One region of the Thauera sp. GDN1 genome, then DNA from elsewhere that is predicted to be linked to it. Evidence: predicted binding sites of a transcription regulator. Region 1 holds the regulator's gene; the other holds the start of a gene.
What was found. Region 1 encodes sigma-54, which starts transcription at its own class of promoters, with help from an activator protein. Its sites were predicted from a motif close to TGGCACGCTTNCTGCTNA; they were not measured.
Positions count from the first base shown of each region.

Region 1 (3,512 bases):
GATGCCGTGGATGATGTTCGGCACCTCGCAGCCGTCGGCGACGATGATCGCCGGCGGGCGGGCGGAGAGGATCTCGTTGAGGTGGCGCGCGACCTTCTCGTTGGACTGGCGCTGCGCCCACGCGAGCTCGGCGGTGCCGAGGATCTGCAGCCGCGTCGGGTGGATCAGGTTGAGGTGGCCGATCAGGTCGGCGGGCCAGATCTGCTCGTCGCCCACCGACAGGCGCGCGTCGAGGTTCCCGCTGACGTGGGTCAGGCTCAGGCTTTCGCGATGGGCCTCATACAGCCGCGCTACGCTGGTCTGCCGCATCGGCGCCCCAGGTCAGGAACATGCGGTGGATGTGGGCCGCGTCCGGCGCGTTCTGCAGCGCCTCGCGGAATTCGCGGTCGCTGAACATCTGCGCGAGCTCGGACAGCAGCTGGAGGTGGGTTTCGTTGGCCTGCTCGGGTACCAGCAGCACGAACAGCATGTTGACCGGGCGGCCGTCGGGGGCGTCGAACTGGACCGGGGCCGCGAGGCGCAGGAAGGCGCCGGCGGCGTCCTTCAAGCCCTTGATGCGGCCGTGCGGGATCGCGATGCCCTGTCCCAGCCCGGTGGAGCCGAGGCGCTCGCGGGTGAAGAGACTGTCGAAGACGGTACTGCGGGCGATGCCCTGGTTGTTCTCGAACAGCAGTCCGGCCTGTTCGAAGACGCGCTTCTTGCTGCTCGCGTCGAGATCGACCACCACGTTGGACAGTGGCAGGAGTTGGGATATGAGGCTCATTCGCTGGTGGGCTCGCGCTGCGCCCCTTGTGCCGATGCCACGCAGTGTGGGCAGCCGGTCCGGGGCGCGTGGCAGTCGCGTCGTGAAAACGCGCGCATTATAACCACACCCCGGACACGGGGCTGTAACGAAGGCGTCAGGCTTCCGGTTCCTGGTGCTTGAGCGTCTCGTGGTTGTGGTCCGACTGCTTCTGCTTGTACTTCTGGACCTGGCGGTCGAGCTTGTCGGTCATGGCGTCGATGGCCGCGTAGAGGTCGGCATCGTCGCTCTCGACGAAGATGTCCTTGCCACGCACGTGCAGGGTGACTTCGGCCTTCTGCTTGAGCTTTTCGACCGACAGGATCACGCCGACGCTGGTGACGTTGTCGAAGTGGCGGATGACGCGGTCGAGCTTGGAAGTCACGTAGTCGCGGATGGCGGGGGTGACTTCGACGTGACGCCCGGTGATGTTCAGGTTCATGGTAACTCCTGTTGTTGTCAGAGGGACTTGCGCAGACTGACCGGCGGGATATTGAGGGATTCGCGGTATTTGGCGATCGTTCGCCGCGCGACCACGATACCCTGCTGGCCCAGAATTTCTGCAATCTTGGCGTCGGACAGCGGCTTTTTGCTGTCTTCCGCATCCACCAGCTGGCGAATCAGCGCGCGAATCGCCGTCGAGGATGCCGCTCCACCGGTATCGGTGGCGACGTGACTGCCGAAGAAATACTTGAGTTCGAATACGCCGCGCGGGGTCGCCATGTACTTCTGCGTGGTGACGCGCGATACGGTGGATTCGTGCAGCTCGAGCTGGTCTGCGATCTCCCGGAGGGTGAGTGGCCGCATCGCCACGTCCCCATGATCGAAGAACTGCCGCTGCTGGTCAACGATGGCCTGAGACACGCGCAGGATGGTGTCGAAACGCTGCTGCACGTTGCGGATCAGCCAGCGCGCTTCCTGCAGCTGACCGCTCAGGCCGCCGCCCTGGGCACGGTTCTGCTGCAGCAGGCTGGCATAGAGGCGGTTGATGCGCAGGCGCGGCATCGCCTCCTGGTTGAGGCTCACGGTCCACCGCCCGCGCAGCTTGCGCACGACGACGTCGGGCAGCACGTAGCGCGTCTCGGCATTGGAGTAGCGCGAGCCCGGATGCGGGTCGAGGCTGCAGATCAGGGCCTGGGCGGCGCGCAGCTCGTCGTCGTCGCAGCCGGTGAGTTTCTTGAGCTTGGCGAAGTTGCGATCGGCGAGCAGCTCGAGGTGGCGGGTGACGATCTCGAGGGCGAGCGTGCGGATCGGGTCCGGCGGCAGGGCGCGCAGCTGCAGGGCCAGGCATTCCTGCGGGCTGCGGGCGCCGACGCCGATCGGCTCGAGGTTGTGCACGTGATGCAGCGCGATCGTCAGCTCGTCGAGGTCGACCTCGGATTCCGGGGGCAGCAGCTGCAGCAGCTCCTCGAGCGGCTGGTGCAGGTAGCCGTCGTCGTCCAGGGCCTCGATCACGAAGCGCACCAGCGCGCGGTCGCGATCGGAAAGCTGGGACAGGGCGACCTGCTGGTCGAGGTGCTCGCGCAGCGAGATGCCCGAAGCCTGCAGGTCCTGGTAGTCGACGTCGTCGTCGTCGCCCTCGCTGCGGCTCGAGGCGCCGGTGCCGACATTGGACCAGTCGATGCCCTCGTCCTCGCTGCTGCCTTCGCCGCCTTCGCGGCGCTCGCCCTCGCCGGCCGGCGGTTCGGCTGCGGCTTCCTGGGCCTGCTCGCGCTCGGGCGGGCTGCCCGCGGGCGGCGCGGGCGCGAAGTCCGAGCCGTCGCCGTCCTCGCGCTCGAGCATCGGGTTGTCGACGAGGATGCGCTCGATCTCCTGGTTCAGCTCGATCGTCGACAACTGCAGCAGCTTGATCGACTGCTGCAGCTGCGGCGTCAGCGTGAGGTGCTGGGAGAGCTTGAGCTGGAGGCTGGGCTTCATCGCGATTTTCGGTGCGCGCCCTCAGAGGCGGAAGTGTTCGCCGAGATAGACCTGGCGCACGCGCTCGTTCTCGATGATCTCGCCGGGCTGGCCGCTGGCCAGCACGCGGCCCTCGCTGATGATGTAGGCGCGGTCGCAGATGCCGAGCGTCTCGCGCACGTTGTGGTCGGTGATCAGCACGCCGATGCCGCGTTCCTTCAGGAAGCGGATGATCTTCTGGATGTCGATCACCGCGATCGGGTCGACACCGGCGAAGGGTTCGTCGAGCAGGATCAGGCGCGGATCGGTGGCCAGCGCGCGGGCGATCTCGCAGCGCCGGCGCTCGCCGCCCGACAGCGAGATGGCGGTGTTGTTGCGCAGGTGGTGGATGCCGAGCTCGTGCAGCAGCTCGTCCAGGCGCTCGCCGACCTGGCGCTTGTCGAGGCCCTGCAGCTCGAGCACGGCCTGGATGTTCTCGGCCACGGTGAGCTTGCGGAACACGCTCATTTCCTGCGGCAGGTAGGACAGGCCCAGGCGCGCGCGGGCGTGGATCGGCAGGTGGGTCAGGTCCTTGCCGTCGAGGCCGATCTGGCCGCCGTCGGCACGCACCAGGCCGACGATCATGTAGAAGCAGGTGGTCTTGCCGGCGCCATTGGGGCCGAGCAGGCCGACGACCTCGCCCGAGCCCACCTCGAAGCCGACGTCGTGCACCACGGTGCGCGCCTTGTAGCGTTTTTGGAGGCCGGCGACCTTAAGCAGACTCATCGTAGGGCTCTTTCAGCAGCTTGCGGATCAGGTCGGGCGCGAAGCCGCGGGTTTGCAGGAAGCGCGCCTG
Region 1 is NZ_CP097870.1:3,524,344-3,527,855, reverse strand. It holds gene hprK (HPr(Ser) kinase/phosphatase) at 1-309, opposite strand, end outside; gene ptsN (PTS IIA-like nitrogen regulatory protein PtsN) at 278-763, opposite strand; gene raiA (ribosome-associated translation inhibitor RaiA) at 900-1,223, opposite strand; gene CKCBHOJB_RS16195 (RNA polymerase factor sigma-54) at 1,241-2,698, opposite strand; gene lptB (LPS export ABC transporter ATP-binding protein) at 2,720-3,442, opposite strand; gene recX (recombination regulator RecX) at 3,429-3,512, opposite strand, start outside.

Region 2 (3,512 bases), 750 kb from region 1:
ATCCCCCAGGTCGGGCAGATCGTAGGCCAGGGCGGGCAGCGGCGCGGGCAGAGCCAGCGCCAGGCTGAGCAGCAGGGCGAGAGGTCGGCGCATCATCGGGTGCTATGATACCCGCCGCTCCGGCAGTGTTCCCGCCCGGGTGTATCGATCTGTAGCGACGTGCCGGCGCGTGCATCCCGACCGCCGCGGCCAGTCCCGCCAACCCGCTTTCCGACCCGGCTCCGGCTCATCTGCCGGCGCCCGCCCATGAAGCCATGTCCTCCTCGACCCCGAATCCCCTCACCCATTTCGACGCCGACGGCCAGGCCCACATGGTCGACGTCGGCGCCAAGGCCGAGACGCGCCGCGTCGCCGTGGCCACCGGCCGCATCGTGATGCTCCCCGCCACCTTCGCGATGGTGAAATCCGGCAGCGCGAAAAAGGGCGACGTGCTCGGCATCGCGCGCATCGCCGCCATTCAGGGCTCGAAGCGCACCAGCGAACTGATCCCCCTCTGCCACCCGATCCCGCTCACCCGGGTGGCGGTGGAGTTCGATCTGGACGAGGCCGAATCGGCCATCCGCTGCACCGTGACCGCGGAAACCGTCGGCCGTACCGGGGTGGAGATGGAGGCGCTGACCGCGGTGAACGTCGGCCTGCTCACGATCTATGACATGTGCAAGGCGGTCGATCGCGGCATGCGCATGGAGGGCATCCAGCTGCTGGAGAAGCTGGGGGGCAAGTCGGGGCACTGGAAGGCCTGAGCGCGTGGGCATCGTGCCCCCCGATGCGTTCCACTGCCCGACGCCCCGACGCCCGCAGGCGTCGGCATCCTGATCAGGCGCGGCGCCGGAGACCGAAGGCCGCACTCAGCAGGCCCGCCGCCAGCAAGGTCAGGATGCCCGGCTCGGGGACAGGGATGACCTCGGCCTCCTGTTCCGCGGGTCCATTCCCGCCCGTCGGGGCCGTCGGCCTGGGCATGCCGAAGAAGGCCAGTTCGCCCACCGCATACCTGTTGTCGCCGCCGACCGCACTGATGCGCGCATGGCGCGCGAGGACGGGCGCGAAGTCGGTCGCGCCGACGGAAGACAGCCAGCCATCGAACGTGTCAGCACGGCTGTCCAGGGTCTGCATCCCTCTGGCGTCCCCGGCCCACCCCAAGGGCACCAGCAGCAACTGCGACCAGGAAATGCTGTCGCTCGAGATCTCGACAAGATAGCTGTCGTTGCCATCCACCGACAGCACCAGGTCATGAAGCTCGTACACCTGGTCGAAGCTCAGCGTGATGGACTTGCCGTTGCCCTTCCAGTAGGCGCTCTCCTGGCCATTCCACGGGCTCCCCTCGACCGGATAGAGGCCGTCAGCGATCAGGGTGGAGCCGTTGCCGATCGGATTGTCGTTGCCGATGGCCGCGACGTCGGTCACTTGCACCGGGACGGGTGCCGCGACCGCGGCGGACCCCAGCAGTCCGAGCGCAAGCACCACGAGCGTGTTCTTTTTCATGTCATCCTCTCGGCCCATTCACGGCACTTATCCCAAAGCAACGCCCGTGCCACCCCGCCAAACCCGTGCGAATAATACGGGCACGTGATCGCATGACGTCGGAGTGTAAGAAATACCGACAGTTCACCCTGCTGAAACCCAAGCTGGGCAATAACTCCGCCGAGAATGACAAAGCGCTCGGCCGGCATGTGTGACATAAATCACGGCGCAGAACCGAAAACGCCCCAGAACGCTCCGCTGCAATCGGATTCGCTGATCGCGAGCGTAAGAAATTCCGACACTCCGCCCCTACTCGCCACCGTCCCGTCGCACAAGACGGGCGAAGACGAGCGGAAACGCCCCCGAACCGGCGAGCGCGATCGCCGACACCAGGAAGGCGAGGCCGGCCATGGGGTCGGCGAGCGCCGGATGCAGGCGAGCCCCTTCGCCGGCGAAGCAGATCAGCGCCGGCACCAGGCTCAGCCCGGCCAGCACGAACAGCACCACCGCCGACAGCGGCACGCGGCGACGGCTCACAGCCTCATCCGCCACGGCAGCTCGCCCTGGATGAAGAGGCGCGCCTCCTCGGAGCGCGGGCGCGCGAAGAAGGGCTGCACCGCGGTGTGCTCGCACACCCGGCCGGCGGACATGAACACGATGTCGTCGCCCAGGCGCGTCGCCTGGCCGAGGTTGTGGGTCACCATCAGGATGCGTGTGCCATCGGTACGGATCTCGCGGATGATGCGCTCGACCGCCGCGCTCGCCGACGGGTCCAGGCTGGCGGTGGGCTCGTCGAGCAGCAGCAGGCGAGGCCTGGTCAGCCACGCGCGCGCCAGCGCAAGGCGCTGCTGCTCGCCGCCGGAAAGCAGGCGCGCGCTGTCGCCGGCACGGTCGGCCAGGCCGATGCGCTCGAGCATCGCCAGCGCGCGCCTTGCGCGCTCGCGCCGCGGCAGGTCGAAGGGCTTGAGGCCGAGGGCCACGTTGTGCAGCACCGAGGCGCGCAGCATCATCGGGCGCTGGAACACCATCATCACGCCCTGCGCCGGCCGAGCGCCCTGTTCCGATCCCCAGACCATGCTGCCCGAACTCGGCTGCACCAGGCCGCAGATCGTGCGCAGCAGCACGCTCTTGCCCGCGCCGTTGGGCCCCAGCACCAGCGTGATGCCCTCGTCGCCCAGTTCCAGATCGATCCCGGCCAGCACCTCGCGGCCGTTGGGCCGGTAACGCAGGTCGCGGATGCACAGGGGAAAGATCGCCATCGTCCGCCTCAGCCGTAACGCCGCATCGCCCAGTGGCGCAGCACGAAGGCGAATGCGTTCAGCGCCAGGATGATCACGATCAGCACCATGCCGAGTGCGATCGCCAGCGCTAGGTCGCCCTTGCTGGTCTCGAGCGCGATCGCGGTCGTCATCACCCGGGTCGCGCGATCGATGTTGCCGCCCACGATCATCACCGCCCCCACCTCGCTCATCGCCCGCCCGAGGCCCGCGAGCACCGCGACCACCAGCGAGTGGCGGCAGTCGTAGAGCAGCGTGGTCACGCTGTCCCACCATGAGAAGCGCATCAGCTGCAGCTCCTCGGCGTAGCGCTGCCACACGTCCTCCACCACCTGGCGGGTGATCGCCGCCATCAGCGGCACGACCAGCAGGGTCTGGGCGACGATCATCGCCAGCGGCGTGTACAGCAGCCCGAAGCCGCCGAACGGCCCCGAGCGCGACAGCAGCAGATACACCACCACGCCCACAACGACCGAGGGCAGGCCCATCAATCCATTGACCAGCACCGACAGCGCGTTCTTGCCCGGGAAACGTCCGACCGCGATGCAGGCGCCCAGCGGCAACCCGATCAGTGTGCCCAGCACCACCGCGCCGCCGCTGACCTGCAGGGACAGCACCACGATCTCCGCCACGGTGTGGTCGAATCTGGCGAGCAGCGAAATGGCTTCGGAGAAGGTGGCGGCGAAGGCGGACATCGGCGGGGAGCATACCCGAAACGCGGCGCCGGCCGGAGCATGGCAGGCGGATGAGCCGAAGGGCAGCAACGCCCGGTCC
Region 2 is NZ_CP097870.1:2,771,447-2,774,958, forward strand. It holds gene CKCBHOJB_RS12680 (M48 family metalloprotease) at 1-96, opposite strand, end outside; gene moaC (cyclic pyranopterin monophosphate synthase MoaC) at 255-743, shown strand; gene CKCBHOJB_RS12690 (PEP-CTERM sorting domain-containing protein) at 817-1,482, opposite strand; gene CKCBHOJB_RS12695 (hypothetical protein) at 1,771-1,998, opposite strand; gene CKCBHOJB_RS12700 (ATP-binding cassette domain-containing protein) at 1,995-2,720, opposite strand; gene CKCBHOJB_RS12705 (ABC transporter permease) at 2,729-3,433, opposite strand.
Region 2: the regulator sigma-54 is predicted to act here: its motif matches at 1,517-1,534, upstream of CKCBHOJB_RS12690 (PEP-CTERM sorting domain-containing protein).